4 regions of the Thalassospira sp. NFXS8 genome follow, and region 3 is predicted to be linked to each of the others. Evidence: riboswitches for the same ligand, from Rfam matches in the RefSeq annotation. Region 3 holds a riboswitch; each other region holds the start of a gene.
The links. Region 3 has a riboswitch for cobalamin ahead of J4E05_RS19870 (CbtB domain-containing protein). Riboswitches for the same ligand answer to the same signal wherever they lie in the genome.
Positions count from the first base shown of each region.

Region 1 (3,949 bases), on a different contig from region 3:
ATGGTCACAAACGTGATCAGCGCGAACCAGACATCATAAAGAACCCACAAAATGACCGACACCATCACGATCTCAAGCAGGGTCGGCAGGATGTTGAACAGCATGAAGGACAGCAAAAATTCAATGCCCTTCACCCCGCGTTCAATGGCACGCGACAGCCCGCCCATCTGACGGTCGAGATGAAAGCGCAACGATAACGCATGTAAATGTTCAAACACGCTTAGGGCCGAATTGCGAATGGCGCGCTGGGCAACCTTGGCAAAAACCGCATCGCGAATTTCACCAAAGGCCGAGGATAACACCCGAACCAGGCCATAGCCGATAATCAGACTGACCGGCACCGTCACCAAAGCCGCAACATCACCATTGGCAGCAGCCTTGCCCCCGCCCAGTGCATCAACAGCATATTTGTATAGAACCGGCACATACACATTGGCGACCTTCGCCCCGACCAGGAACAAAAGCGCGACCACAACGCGAATTTTCAGTTCCTTTTCGCCCTTGGGCCATAAATAGGGCAGAAAGGTTTTGATCACGCCCAGATCGGCGCGGGCCGACGATTCTTTTGCACCGGTTTTTTTCACGTCTTAATCCTTGTTGAACCCGTCCCCGATGTGGGCAATGCCGCAAAACGCCAGCACAATGAACCATTTCCCCAAACCCACCTTCCACAAATGGCCCGTATTAGGCAATTTGGCAAGCACATGAAGGGCAACATATTGTGTGAAACATCGAAACAACGGCCCTGCCTTAACACAAAAAGGGCATTTCCAGCCCAAGCCGGAAATGCCCCAACGTCAAAGCCAAAATTAAAACCAAAGTGGCCTGCTAGTTTGCCGCGCAATATAACCGGCGCTCGAACAGCCCGCTATCGCGAAAACGATACAGGGTTTTAACCGCCGCCAGAATAGCCAGATCAATAAGCGGTTCGACCAGCACAACCGTCATATAGGCCGCCCCAAAACTGGCAACATGGCCGACATTTTCCATGCCAAAGCCCTGACCATAAAAGGCCCAGAAACCAACCCAGCACACAATCCCGCCCTGATAGGACGTTGAAAGCACCAGCGCCTGCCAATATGAAACATCCTTATAGGCACGTTTGCGCGGAATAACCTTTTCCGCCAGCACACCCATTGCAAACAATGGCACCAGAAGCGTCGTCAGGTTCATGCCGTATTGCGGCAGATCGAACGGGGCAAAGAACACCCCCTGCACCAGCAAACCCAACGCCAGACCGATGGCCGCCGGGGCCGCGCCGAAAATCAGAAACAGGGTTGATCCCAAAATCAGATGAACTTCCGACACCCCGACCGGGTGATGGGGCAGTACCTCGAAAAAGAAAAAAACCAGCGCTGTGGTTATCAGGCTGCGCACCAGAAGCGAGCCAACACCATCGCGACGTGCGGTATCGACTGCCATTTTCATGGCCATCCCCACCGCACCGGTTGCTGTGGCATAGCTTAATGCGATTTTGGCGCCGTCAACGACGCCAGGTTCGATATGCATAATATAATCCTTTCTTGCACCCACCGTGCATGAACAGGCCAGTTTTACTGATCCTGTCAGTGACAAAAATTCGGGCAGGTCTCCTGACTTGTGCCGATTGTTGCCATTCCGTCTTCCCGGGGGTGAACCCCAGTGACATCAAGGAGGCAACCGGCACTTACAGTTGCGGGGGCAGTTATGGATTTGGCAGGTTGCCAGGCAAATTACCGCACCATATTCCCTATTATTCCCCATCAGTCACACCAATGAAGAAACCCGAAGCATCACGGTAACAGACGCGGCCCAGTACCGGTATGAAATATCACCCGCAAAAAGCGAAAATCCGACATAGTTTGGATCCGTAATAAACCGCAGCCGCAAACAGCACCAAGGTGATTGCAGTTGTATGCGGGGCGGACTATGTTGCTAATTTGTTGACGATTTTACAATTTAAGACCGCACCGCCCCAAACCAGCGGTGCCCACAAACGGAAACGGGACCATGACGGCACTTGCCAGCACTGAAAACCAGGACATTTCACACCTTATGCTTCGCATCGGCATTGCCGCACGCGATGCTGCCTTGATTCTGGCCCAGGTCCCGTCACAGCCAAAAATTGATGCCCTGAATTATGCCGCACGGCTGATCCGCGAAAATGCCGATAAAATTCTGGCTGCCAATGCGGTTGATATGGAAGGCGGGCGCAAAAAAGGCCTGACGGCCGCCCTGCTGGATCGGTTGGAACTTACCCCGGCCCGCGTTGAAGCGATGGCAAAGGGTGTTGAAGACGTTGCCAGACAAAACGATCCCGTTGGTCGCGAAATGGCACGCTGGACCCCGGAACATAACGGGCTGGATATTGCGCGCGTGTGTGTGCCGCTTGGTGTGATTGGCATCATTTATGAAAGCCGCCCCAACGTCACGGCCGATGCCGCCGCCATGTGCCTTAAATCGGGCAATGCCGCCATTTTGCGCGGCGGGTCGGAAAGCTTTAATTCGTCGCGCGCCATTTTTGATTGCATGAAACAGGGCGTGATCGAGGCTGGCCTGCCCGACGCCTGCATTCAAATGATCCCGGTGACCGACCGCGCGGCGGTTGGCGAAATGCTGAAACTGTCGGATTATATTGACGTGATTGTACCGCGCGGGGGCAAATCCCTGATCCAGCGCATCACCGATGAAAGCCGTATTCCGTTGTTCAAACATCTGGAAGGGCTGTGCCACACCTATATTCACGCCAGTGCCAACCCTGCCAAAATTAACGACATTGTGCTGAATGCCAAAATGCGCCGGGTGGGGGTTTGTGGCTCGACCGAAACCGTTTTAATTGATCGTGCCGTTATTGGCACTCTGTTACCCGCCCTTGCCGATGCCCTTGCCAAAGCAGGCTGTGAAATGCGTGGCGACGACACCGCCTGTGGTCTTGATGCCCGCATCAAACCGGCAACCGAGGCTGACTGGTCAACCGAATATCTTGATGCGATTGTGTCGATCAAAACCGTTGATGGCGTAAAAGATGCCATTCACCACATTAACCATTACGGGTCACACCACACCGATGCCATCCTGGCCGAAGACAGCGCCGCGACCGAGGCATTTTTAAACGGGGTGGATAGCGGCATTGTCATTGTCAATGCATCAACCCAGTTTGCCGATGGCGGCGAATTTGGCATGGGCGCGGAAATTGGCATTTCGACCGGCAAGTTGCATGCACGTGGCCCGGTCGGAGTCGAACAATTGACCAGCTATAAATATGTGGTGCGTGGCACCGGGCAAACCCGCCCGTGATGAGCGTTCGCATTCCGCGCCGTCACAATGCCCCACCCCGAGTCGGATTACTGGGCGGGTCTTTCAACCCCGCCCACGAGGGCCATTTGCATATTTCACTTGAAGCGTTAAAGCGATTGCATCTTGACGAAGTATGGTGGCTGGTATCGCCGCAAAACCCGCTAAAGTCCCGTCAGGGCATGGCCGGGCTGACGGAACGCTTTGATTCGGCACAAATGATTGCACAACATCCCCGCATTGTTGTTTCTGCAATTGAAACCCAGCTTGGCACCCGTTATACCGCCGACACACTTGCAGCCTTGCAACGCCGTTTTACCCAAACGCGTTTTGTCTGGCTGATGGGCGCTGACAATCTGGCACAATTTGATCGCTGGAAGTTCTGGGAAAAATTGATGTATTGCGCGCCCATTGCGGTTCTTGATCGCGAGGGTTATTCTAATAAAGCATTGCGTGGCACCGCAGCACAGCGTATGGAACGCTGGCGCATTGCCGCAGAAAAGGCAGGTTTGCTGGCCGATATGGAAACACCAGCTTGGGTTTACCTGCCGATACGGCGCCATCCGGCTTCCTCTACGGCGATTCGCGCCGAAGGCCGATGGCAGGTTTGACCTGTGGATGTTTTAATTTCCGCGTGATGGCGGCGAACATCCACCCTAAATTAAGGTGGCGACAA
Region 1 covers NZ_JAGEMF010000001.1:1,840,799-1,844,747, forward strand. Annotated here, with positions in the region: gene J4E05_RS08345 (ABCB family ABC transporter ATP-binding protein/permease) at 1-584, opposite strand, end outside; gene J4E05_RS08350 (energy-coupling factor ABC transporter permease) at 829-1,509, opposite strand; cobalamin riboswitch at 1,566-1,783, opposite strand; gene J4E05_RS08355 (glutamate-5-semialdehyde dehydrogenase) at 1,990-3,276, shown strand; gene J4E05_RS08360 (nicotinate-nucleotide adenylyltransferase) at 3,276-3,884, shown strand; gene rsfS (ribosome silencing factor) at 3,940-3,949, shown strand, end outside.
Region 1: another riboswitch for cobalamin. It lies ahead of J4E05_RS08350 (energy-coupling factor ABC transporter permease); the one in region 3 lies ahead of J4E05_RS19870 (CbtB domain-containing protein).

Region 2 (3,949 bases), on a different contig from region 3:
GTGTATTTTTGACGGTTTCGCTGACCGTTTCGCTGATTATGAACCGGTTTAATGCCAAAATTGCGTTGGTGGAGCGTTAAGGACATGGCACATCCAAATATACCAGCTAACCGGCCTGCCATTCATCGCCTGTTCACTCTGTTATTTGGCGACTGGCTATCGGTTTTGTTAACGGTGCTGTCGCTAGGCATCGTGATTGGTCTTGTTCCGGCGTTTAACTGGGCGGTACTTGATGCGCACTGGACGGTTGCATCGCCTGGCGAATGTCGGGCAGGTGGTGCCTGCTGGGCGTTTATTTCGGCAAAGCTGAATTTCATTTTGTTCGGCTTGTATCCACCAGAAGAACAATGGCGGGCCATTATTGTGGTGATCGTGATTGTGATGCTGGTCTTGGCAACCCTTTCACCAAAGATGTGGGGTGGGCGGTTACTGGTGCTGTGGGCAGCAGGCATTGCCGTGATGCTGGTGCTAATGAATGGTGGCATTCTGGGCCTTGCCTATGTGCCGACATCCAAATGGGGAGGGCTGCCTGTTACGCTTTTGCTGGCGGTATTGTCGCTGGGGCTGGCATTTCCTTTTGCCATTGTTTTGGCATTGGGGCGGCGCGGGTCTTTGCCCGTTATGCGTAATGTGTCGATTTTCATTATTGAAATCGTGCGAGGGCTGCCGCTGGTGGGGCTATTGTTTGTGGCGGCTATTCTGCTGCCGCTGTTTCTGCCGCCCGATTGGACGATCGATAAACTGGGGCGAACCCTTGCGGCCTTAACGGTTTTTGCTGCGGCTTACCTTGCCGAGGTCATTCGTGGTGGTTTGCAAGGTTTGCCATCTGGCCAAATCGAGGCATCACAGGCCCTTGGCATTCCTTACTGGAGAATGGTCTGGCATATCGTTTTGCCACAGGCGATCCAGAAGGTTATTCCACCTTTGACCAATACGGCCATCGTGATGGTTAAAAATACGGCACTGGTTTTGATCGTTGGCGTGTTCGACATGTTAAGTGCGGCGCGCAGTGCTGCAACTGATCCGGCGTGGCCGGGGCCATCGACAGAAGCCTATCTGTTTGTGGCCGGTATCTATTTTGTCATTTGTTATGGCATTGCCGCATATTCCCGCCATCTTGAAGCCGGCATAAATTCAAGGAATCATTCATGACCTATGCCATCGATGTTCAGGGCCTGAACAAATATTACGGGGCCTTTCATGCATTGCGCGATGTTGATTTTTGCGTTTCCGAACGCGAACGGGTGGTAATTTGTGGCCCTTCAGGGTCGGGAAAATCCACATTGATCCGCTGTTTGAACAAACTTGAATCCCATGATTCCGGCCATGTTGTCATTCGTGGTATTGAACTGGGCGATAATTTGCGGGATCTGGATGAAATCCGCCGTGAAGCAGGCATGGTGTTTCAGCATTTCAACTTGTTTCCGCATCTGACCGTGCTTGAAAACTGTGCCTTGCCGCAAATTCTGTCGCGCAAAACCAGTCGCAAGGAAGCCGAGGAACGCGCGCGGGACTATCTTGACCGTGTGCAAATTCTGGGGCAGGCGGCCAAATTCCCCGGTCAGCTATCGGGCGGGCAGCAGCAGCGCGCTGCTATTGCCCGTGCCTTGTGCATGAAACCGAAAATCATGCTGTTTGACGAGCCGACATCGGCCCTTGATCCTGAAATGATTGGCGAAGTACTTGATACCATGGTGGCCCTGGCCGAGGGCGGTATGACGATGGTGGTTGTTACCCACGAAATGGGTTTTGCCCGCCGGGTTGCTGACCGGGTTGTTTATATGGAGGCCGGTGAAATTGTTGAAACGGCCACGCCTGATGCCTTTTTTGACAATCCGCAGGACGAACGGAGCCAACGGTTCCTTTCGCGATTGGTAAAAGCGTAATCAGGGCAGGCCGATAACCGAATAGCAGGTCGTGGTGACCCCGGTATTTTCGGACGTTAAAGATATCGTGAATACGGAAGCGAGCCTGATTTTCGGTGCCCTGATATAAAAATGTACCGTCAAATACGGTGAAAGAAGACGGTGTCACATGTTCGGTTTGTGGCACCGTTTTTCTTTTTAATAAGACATAAAGAAATCTTTATGTCTGTGTTGACAGTTGTGGCGTTTAGAGGCACTGTAGCCGTGTCGATGGTTCTTTCGTTTGATTGTCAGGCGGAAGCTAAGAGGGAATTCGGTGCGCCGTTTGAAGAAACGGCAATGCCGAAGCTGCCCCCGCAACTGTAAGCGGCGAGCTTTTATCCATGCATGGCCACTGAGACGTTCAGGCGTTTCGGGAAGGCCGGATAAAAGCCGTGACCCGTGAGCCAGGAGACCTGCCGCGACTTCATGTTACGTCCTCGGGCGGGGTGCCCCGGTGGAGTATTGTACTCTTGCCGGTGTTTTTCCGGTCAGGGGTGCGTGCTTTTGCCTGGCCTTTGCCCCCATTTATTGGGGTAAGTCTATGTCGAAGAATTTTTCCATTCCTGTTTCAACTCTGGGAACACCCCGGATCGGCCCACGGCGCGAATTGAAATTCGCATTGGAGGATTACTGGTCCGGCATGTCCGATCTTGCCACTTTGCAGGAAAAGGCATCGGCCTTGCGGTGTGCCAACTGGGCACGGCAAAAAAGCCTTGGTGTTGATCATGTGCCCAGCAACGATTTTTCCCTGTATGACCATGTGCTTGATCTTTGTGTCATGGTTGGTGCAATTCCCGATGTCTATGACTGGCAGGGCGGGTTGATTCAACCCGACACCTATTTTGCCATGGCACGGGGAGATACACAGGAAGAAAGTTGCTGTGGTAAAACGGCCTATAAAGGCATTCCAGCCCTTGAAATGACCAAATGGTTTGACACCAATTATCATTATATGGTGCCGGAACTGTCCCCTGAACAGCATTTCACCCTGGCCTCGACCAAAGCGGTTGACGAATTTCGCGAGGCAAAAGCACTTGGTTTTAAAACCCGCCCGGTTTTGTTGGGGCCGGTTACGTTTCTGAAACTGGCAAAATCCACGGTCCGGGGGTTTGACCCGCTGTCCTTGCTGGACCGGTTGTTGCCCGTATATGCGGAAGTGCTTTGCCAGCTTAGAGATAGTGGTGCTGACTGGGTCCAAATTGATGAACCCTGCCTGGTCCTTGACCTTGATGACGCCGAGCGTTCGGCTTTTAAAAAGGCGTACGAGGTACTGGGCAAGGCCGTTCCAAAATTGAAACTGATGCTGGCGACGTATTTTGGTAAACTGGGAGAAAACTTACCGACAGTGTTGTCATTGCCGGTGGCCGGGTTGCATGTCGATTTGGTCAGGGCACCCGAGCAGCTTGATGCCGTGATTAACGGTGCTGCGCCAAACCAGGTTATTTCGCTTGGCGTAATTGACGGGCGCAATATCTGGCGGGCCGATCTTCAGGCAATTTATGACTGGATTGCCCCGGCCATTGCGGCGCGTGGCAATGACCTGTTTGAACTGGCACCTTCATGCTCGCTTTTGCATGTGCCGATTGATCTGGAGCAGGAAAGCGATCTGGACGCGGACCTTAAAAGCTGGCTTTCATTCGCGGTTCAAAAAATACAGGAACTTAAAACCCTTTCACGGGCTTTTGGTGAAGGCGTAGGGGCGGTCGCATCGCTATTTCGCGAGGCATCGGCTGCACTTGCCACACGTCGCACGTCAGCGAAAGTTCATGATCGTCTGGTGACGGAACGTGTTTTGGGTATTTCTGCGGGTATGGATAATCGCAACAGCCCGTTTGATGTGCGTCGTCGTTTGCAAACCGTCAAACTGGGGCTGCCTGCTTTTCCAACCACAACCATCGGGTCCTTTCCGCAAACAACAGATGTGCGCAAATCCCGTGCGGCCTTTGCCAGGGGCAACATGGAACCCGATGCCTATGATGCCTTTATTCGTGAAGAAACCAGTGCCGCCATTCGCTGGCAGGAAGAAATTGGCATCGATGTGC
Region 2 covers NZ_JAGEMF010000003.1:256,589-260,537, forward strand. Annotated here, with positions in the region: gene J4E05_RS17540 (amino acid ABC transporter permease) at 1-80, shown strand, start outside; gene J4E05_RS17545 (amino acid ABC transporter permease) at 85-1,152, shown strand; gene J4E05_RS17550 (amino acid ABC transporter ATP-binding protein) at 1,149-1,886, shown strand; cobalamin riboswitch at 2,119-2,342, shown strand; gene metE (5-methyltetrahydropteroyltriglutamate--homocysteine S-methyltransferase) at 2,449-3,949, shown strand, end outside.
Region 2: another riboswitch for cobalamin. It lies ahead of metE (5-methyltetrahydropteroyltriglutamate--homocysteine S-methyltransferase); the one in region 3 lies ahead of J4E05_RS19870 (CbtB domain-containing protein).

Region 3 (3,949 bases):
CCGGTGCCGCCGCCGACGAGATTGAAGATCCGCGCCCTTATTGCGAACTGATCCGTCAATGGTCGACTTTCCACCCGGAATTTACCTATTTGCCGCGCAAGTTTAAAATTGCGGTTACCGGCTCGCCAAATGATCGTGCTGCGGTGCGCGTGCATGACATTGGCCTGCGGATGCACAAAAACGATGCTGGTGAAACCGGGTTTGAAGTAATCGTGGGCGGCGGATTGGGACGGACGCCATTTGTTGGTAAAACCGTTCGCGATTTTATCGGCAAGAACGATTTGTTTTCGTATCTGGAAGCCATTTTGCGGGTTTATAATCGTTTTGGCCGCCGCGATAACAAATACAAGGCACGTATCAAAATTTTGGTTCATGAAGTTGGCGTTGATGAAATTCGCCGTCTTGTTGAAGAAGAATGGTCAAAAATCAGGGACGGTTCCTTGCGTGTAAGCGATGACGAAATTGCGCAATATATTGCCCAGTTCGCACCGCCCGCGTTTGAGGAATTGCAAGAGAACGATCCTGAATTTGAACGCCGCAAACAGGCCCACCCCGATTTTGCTGCCTGGGTGCGGTCCAATGTGATTGCGCACAAACAGCCCGGTTACGCCATTGCCAATATTTCGCTTAAACCGATTGGCGGTATTCCCGGTGATGCCACGGCCGACCAGATGGAACTGGTGGGCGATCTTGCCGATCAATACAGCTTTGGCGACGTGCGTGTGACCCATGAACAAAACCTTGTTTTGCCGCACGTTAAAAAGGCCGATCTTTTTGCCCTGTGGGCCGAATTGAATAGTGCCTTATTGGCAACAGCCAATCTGGGTTTTGTCACCGATATTATTGCCTGCCCGGGGCTGGATTATTGCGCCCTGGCAACCGCACGGTCGATTCCGTTGTCGCAGCGTATTTCCGAACGGTTTGGCGACCTGGAACGTCAATATGATATTGGCGAGTTGAAAATCAAAATTTCGGGCTGCATTAATGCCTGTGGGCATCATCACGTTGGGCATATCGGTATTTTGGGTCTCGATAAACGCGGCAAGGAATTTTACCAGATCACACTGGGTGGCGATGCCAGCCAGGATGCCTCTATTGGCAAGATTGCCGGTGCCGGTTTTTCCGAGGCCGAAGTTGTTGATGCGATTGAAGCGCTAATTACCCGTTACATTGACATTCGCACGGTTGGCGAACGTTTCATCGATACCTATCGCCGTGTTGGCATGGACCCGTTCAAGGAGGTGCTTTATGGCGATCGTTAAAAATGACAGCGTGATCGAAAATGAATGGGTCACGCTGGATGATGAAAGTTCCATTCCCGAAAGTGGCACCAATGTTCTGGTTAGTCTGGGCCGCTTTAAGGCCGAACGTGACAGCCTGATTGCGCGCAATGGCGGACTGGGTGTGTTGCTGGTACCCGGTGACGCACCGGAAGATCTGGCCGAGGATATTGATCGTTTTTCGCTGATTGCAGTTAAATTCCCGGCCTATACTGATGGGCGCGGATATTCCTATGGCCGCGTTTTGCGTGAGCGTTATGGCTATGCCGGAGAAATGCGGGCCGTTGGTGATGTGCTGCGCGATCAGATTTTGTATATGCATCGTTGTGGTTTTGATGCCTATGAACTGTCTGACGACGTTGAAACTGCCCTTGAAAAAGTGCGTGCAGCCCTGCGGGATATGACGGTTTATTACCAGCCGACCGGTGATGGTCGCGCGACGGCAGGGTCCTTGCGTGATCGTCGTCGGGCTGTTCTTGACGATGCGACGTCGTAAGATATTCGATATAAACTGCCGACTGAACCTTGAATGGGCACCTTTTGGTGTCCATTTTTTTATATACCCCCAAATAAAAATGCACCCTTCAAGGATGCATTTTTTCGTGGATTTGGATGGGCAATGCGTGGTCGTCTCCCCGATATTATGTCTGCGATAAAGGCCTGCGGGCCAGAAACGCGCCGGACAAACCGCCCAAAACCAGCCAGAAAGCCGCGCTGGTTATAATTGACGCTATGGCAAATTCGGCGGCGAGTTCAGCGGGCAGGGCGCCGCCAAGGGCTTCCTTGACATGTGGTGCCCCATATATATGGGGGGTGATAATGGCGACCAGGCCAATCAGTTTGTAAACCCAGCCTTTACCAAAGGCGATCAGGGCCAATCCTGCTGCACCGCCAATGGCAGCACTTAACCACCATATCTGACGTGCTTCAAGCGGGGCCGCCACCGAACCGGGCAATTCGGGCGGAAGACCCAGTGCTGGAAAAAGTGAAAAAGCCATAAAACCGCCCATTCCCCACATCATGCCCTGGCGAATGGTGATGTCTTTACCGCGCAATACAATACCGGCACATAACAACAGGGCATAACCGACACCAATTACGATATTGGCGAGCAAAGTATAGGAAACCCGTTCAAACCCGTCTTGTGGTGCCCAGGCATTTTCATCGTGATGATGCTCGCTCGCCATTGTTGCGGCGTGATCATGGTCGGTATTGGCTGTGATGCCAGCATGGTCATGAGTATGATCATGACCTGCGATGGATATATCATGGGGGGCAGATGCCGGTTCCGGTGTTGCTGCGCCGGCGTCCATTTCCTCGTAGGTTTCAGCCTCAAGGATAAGAGGGGTGACTTTTAAATGCTGGGCAGCGGAAATAAACACGCCACCAAGCACGCCCGCGAAAATCGCAGCGAACAGGATACGTTGGATCATGTCAAAGACCTTTTGGGAAGGTGTGCCTTAGTGGCAGGGAAACGCAAAAGCATGGCGCCCGTCGTGGGCGGCATTATGCAAGGTATTGGCACTGGCAAAACCGGCCCCATACAACAAAACCCCGCCCAGTACCATTGCCACGGCGGCAGCGGCAATACGCTGGCTTATTCCCAAAGATACTGTTTTGGTTGCTGTCGTCATTTTCAGAAAACTCCCTCCGAGTTTTTGTATGTCCCGAATGGCTAAACAATTTCACGCCATCGTCCGTGCGGGCAGGTTTCCTGGCTCGTGCGTCGTCGCTGAAAACAGCCTTCCCGATCCTGTTTGTCCGGATCAGTGACCATTCCCGTTTCCAACTCGTCACTCACAGTTGCGGGGGCAGCCCGGGCGCAAAGAACGCAATTAAAAGTTGTGAATTGCGTCTTCTCCCGTGTTCCCTTGGCCAAACCGGCCAAACCCGACACAGGAGTCGACTATGCCAAACTATCGCTTCAGGGGAAAGTTAAAACCGGGGCTGATGGTGCTTGCTCAAAAGAACAGTTCCCAAAGTGTGGATTTATTTGGCAAATAAAAAATAACCCATACTTATGGATGATGAAAATTCTATTGTGTGACCTAAATCACTGTTGTTCAAGGCAAAATCAGGGACAGTTCTATACAATGATATAGATTCAGGCGGCATTTGCGGCCTGTGTTTTGCCGGGGGCGATATGCTTAAAAATATCAATATTCCAACAAAAATATTTGGCGGGTTCGGCATTATCATAGCACTTCTGCTGGTGATTGCCGTTGTTTCGGGGGTTTCGTTGCGGGCAGCGGATGATAATTTTAAAAGTTATCGCCACCTGGCATTGCAGACCAACCTTGCGGGGCGGGTGCAGGCCAATCTTTTGGAAGCACGTTTGGGGGTGAAGGATTTTCTTCTGACCAAATCGGAAAATTCCGGAAATACAGCAAAAACGCGTGCTTCAAAGACGCTGGAATTAAATCAGCAACTTGCGGCTTCAAATAGGAATGAAGACGTCCGCGCTATGCTTCTGACCGTTGATGAGGAACTTAAAACCTACATTAGTACATTTGACGAAGTTATTGTGCTGAGCCGAGAGGATGACCCGGTATCACTAACACGTCGGGATGATTTGGTGCGTAATACACTTGATGTCATTGGGCCGAAGGTTGCTGCGGCAATGGAACAATTGAAACTCAAGTTGAAAGCCGAGCAGGACGAACTTGGCC
Region 3 covers NZ_JAGEMF010000004.1:204,530-208,478, forward strand. Annotated here, with positions in the region: gene J4E05_RS19855 (nitrite/sulfite reductase) at 1-1,262, shown strand, start outside; gene J4E05_RS19860 (DUF934 domain-containing protein) at 1,249-1,776, shown strand; gene J4E05_RS19865 (CbtA family protein) at 1,922-2,713, opposite strand; gene J4E05_RS19870 (CbtB domain-containing protein) at 2,741-2,914, opposite strand; cobalamin riboswitch at 2,968-3,190, opposite strand; gene J4E05_RS19875 (methyl-accepting chemotaxis protein) at 3,424-3,949, shown strand, end outside.

Region 4 (3,949 bases), on a different contig from region 3:
TTAGAACCGGTTTTGCGGGTGAAAATGCAAAACAGATATCGCGCAGCACAATCAGATCAGGGGCGGACATAGAGCCTCCAGCGTGATGAGCATCACCAGAATTACCGCCATAACCAATAAAAACATGTAATCAGATTTTGCCGGGCGCGGCAGATGGGTGAAATGAAAATGCCCGTGAAAGCCACGGCATTTCATGGCCCATACAATTCGTTCGGACCGGTCATGCGCGCGTACCAGCAACATTCCCACCAGATACCCTGTCATTTTCCAGCTGTGCCGGTTGCTACGCAAATGAAAGGCGCGGGCGCGCATTGCCTGGCGCAGACGTAAATATTCGTGATGTAACACATCGATGTAGCGCACGGTGAACATCAGCAATGTTGTCAGTTTGATTGGTATATAAAGGCCCATCATACCGCGCCCCAAATCTGTGCTGCCCAGCGATCCCAGAAATGCCATCACTGTAAAAATAACAGCATTGGCCTTTAGGCCGATCATGACCGCCTGATAAATTCCTTGTTGTGATGCCGCGTGACCCCATACGGTGAAAACCGTATCGCCGGGATAGGTGAAGGGCAGTAACAGCAGGGTGGCAAAAATAAAACCGTCCATCGTCAGCACCCGGCGCAATGTTTTACGCCATTCTGGCAGTGACAGTGCCACCATAACTGCAGCCACCACGATGGTGGCCACCACAGCTTGCCAGCTTGTGATGGAAACAATAAAAACAGCGAAGATGATCGTGCAAATAATGCGAAAACGCGGGTCGATAACGCCAATCATCCCGGTTGTCGTATTCCGGCTGGCCGGTGACAGGACGATATGGCGGCTCATTTCGATGTGTTCGATATTTTCTGGCGTGCCTGCCACCACGCAATTATGCCAAAAATACCAATAATAATACCAAGTCCACCGATGATATCGGAAAAACGAACCTTGTTTTCATAAGCCACAATTTGTTCGCGTAGCGGATTTACCTGTTTGGCAACGGCATGACTGACCAGTTGCGAAAGTTGTTCCGGCGTTATTGAAACATGCTGCGAGGCCGTGTTTTCATCCGTCGTCGATGCGACCATGTCGGAGGCAGCAGAAAAAGAGGTTGCGGTGTCTGATGCACTGTCAGCCGGGTTAAGTGCCACAACAGTTCCGATTGCATTGCTTGTCGCCTTTGGCAAGGCGTCGGAAAGTTCGGATGATTTAAGCAAATAGGATGCCGCGTGGCCGTCGCCAGTATTGGCACGGATGACATAGTCATCAAGATGGTCCACCTGCAAACGAAATTCGCCATTCGCGTTGGTTTCGCCTTGCAGTAAGATCTGTCCCGCGCCGTTTTCGACCGACAGCTTTGCATGTTGCGGGCGTGCGCCGCCGCCGAAATAGGCGTAGCCTTCAATGATATTGCCATCCCCCAGCGCAAATACATGAAAGCTGTGTGCCCTGGCAGTGACGGGCAGGGCGAGCATGGCAATTGTCAGCACGGCAAGCACCAGCGCCGTAAAGGCGTTTTGGGACAGGCGGGTTTGGAAAAAGTTTGGATGGATAGCGGACGCTGTTGTCATAAGTCAGGCCGCCAGGCTGGTGTTTGGGCCTGATAATAACACAGCGGGGCGAACTTTTTTAATCAGTCCAAAGGCCGCTGCCGTCAGGAAACCTTCAACAATCATGACTGGAATGTTGGTGACAAAAACAAGTCGGGCGGTTGCGATAAATTCCTGCCCGCTTAGGGCAAGTGATAATCCGACCATGATGGCACTAAGCATAATGGAAGATGACCCGGCAAGAAACGCGGCAATCATCATGGTGCGTCCTTCGGTTCGGGCAAGTATTGGGCCAAAGATCAGCCATACAACAATGGTGGGCAACGCCATATTGACGGTATTAACGCCCAGAACCGTAATGCCACCGAACCCGAAAAAGACAGCCTGTAAAAGCAGGGCAATAAACACTGCCGGAACCGCAGCCCAGCCGAGTATCAACCCAAGCAAACCATTCATGATCAGATGAATGCTGGTCGGGCCAATTGGCACATGAATGAGAGAGGCGACGAAAAAAACCGCACTAAGCAGGGCAATACGCGGCATATTTTCAATGGAAACCTGTCGTAAACCAAGGGCAATGCCGCCCACTGCAATGACTGCACCGGCAACTACGACCTCGGTTGATAAAACACCATCCACAATATGCATTGGTCGCCCTTTATTGAGTTGGCTCCGGTTGGTGCCAGCTTGGTTCATCGTTGTTGTAAATATCGGGGAAAGGTCCATAACGGTGGAAAGGACCGACACAGCAAGGGTTATGTGCCCGCTATCATCGCGCCGTTCCACCGGTACACCCCGCCCGATACAGCTTTTGTGATCAAGGCAGGTTTCCTGGCTTGCGCGTACAATTTTCGCCTTTCCGGAATGTTCCAGTGGCCATTGAAAATTCTGGTCGCTTACAGTTGCGGGGGCAGCTACGGCATGGGCAAAATTACGGCACCGTATTCCCTTTTATCCGGGCGAACCCGGATCACCCTGATCAGACTGTAGACTAGGGGCGGAATAGCTTGAAAGTCAAGCGCGGCCACGCTGTTTTTCATATTTTTTATAAAAAGTTATGACGTAATGTAATCAGGTAAAGGTTTGTTTTTGTGCGATTTATCTGAAAAATTCGTCATAACTTTTCATTCAGGAACATTGAGGGTTAGTTGCTTGTTTGGGCAGGATTATCGGTTTTGATCCATAGCACGCCACCGCGTTCAACCGGTGCATTGGCTTTGCCGTCAGGGGTTGGCAGGGTGCCATCCTCGATCAGGGCCGCAAAAACCCACCAGCCAGCCCAGGGAGTTGTATAGGAAAATGTCCCATTGGCATCGGCCTTGATAATCTGGGTGGAAAAGCTGCCATTGGGCAGTTTCACGCTGCCATCATTGCGAAATTCTACTTCGATTTCGGCAAAGGGAACCGGTTTGCCATTATGTTTGACAATGCCGCTAAAACTATTGCCTGCCCATAGGCCATAAGGCCGTGACAAGGGTTCTATTTCGACCGGAAAGCCAACCATCTGGTCCCAATTGCTGCCATCGCCAAAGGCATCAATGACGGTTTTGGTATATTGGACAATATATTTGCCTTCGGCGGGTTCGTAGTAAGGTTCTGGTTCAATGTAAAAAACATATCCTGCTGGTCGTGGCAGGATAACATCGGCCTGATATGCCTGTTTTCCATCGACATCGTGGCGGGTTAACTTGTCCAGAAGGTCGGTTTTCTGGCCATTTACCTGCATCCCAAATTGTACCGGGTATGCCATTTCCATTGTTGGTCCCATATCGGTGGGATGGGTGAAGACCATGTCAAAATGCACATCCTTACCCGTTTCCTGATCAATGACATTTGTGGTGGGGATCAGTTCCTGAAAATGTGCCTGTGCGGCACTTGATACACAGGAAAAAACGACAAGGCTGGTGGCGAATGCCATCCTTGTCGATGGTTTAAGGAATTGCATCATTTTACCCTTTCTAACGCGATAAATTCGGTTGGTTGGCAGACGCTAATTTCATCAGAATATTTCGTCAAGTGACTGGAATCACTTTTATCATAAAAAATAAAAATTCGTATGAGGTTCAATTTGTCTATGTAATGAATGTCATTATTGCCCTTATTTTGCTGTTTCCCGGCATTGTAAAAAAGGTGTGCCGGGATAATGTTGTTCTGTTTCCACGTGTGGTGTCCCGGTGGTATGGTTATGCTGTGTTTTCAGGCTTCATCACCTCAGGCTGATGGAATGACGGGACAAGGGGACCAGCAATGCTGCGAATGATTTATGTGACACCCGATGGGGGGCATCACTGGGTTGATAGTGAGTGGCGCGATACCAAAACTCTACGCGCTGCCATTGATGACAGTCAGCCAGGCGATTTGATCCGCCTGTTGCCGGGGAACTATTTTCTGCCAGAAGCCATTGATTTGCC
Region 4 covers NZ_JAGEMF010000001.1:408,606-412,554, reverse strand. Annotated here, with positions in the region: gene J4E05_RS01895 (energy-coupling factor ABC transporter ATP-binding protein) at 1-70, opposite strand, end outside; gene cbiQ (cobalt ECF transporter T component CbiQ) at 52-834, opposite strand; gene J4E05_RS01885 (NikL family nickel/cobalt ECF transporter subunit) at 831-1,559, opposite strand; gene cbiM (cobalt transporter CbiM) at 1,563-2,186, opposite strand; cobalamin riboswitch at 2,343-2,531, opposite strand; gene J4E05_RS01875 (DUF4198 domain-containing protein) at 2,683-3,486, opposite strand; gene J4E05_RS01870 (right-handed parallel beta-helix repeat-containing protein) at 3,786-3,949, shown strand, end outside.
Region 4: another riboswitch for cobalamin. It lies ahead of cbiM (cobalt transporter CbiM); the one in region 3 lies ahead of J4E05_RS19870 (CbtB domain-containing protein).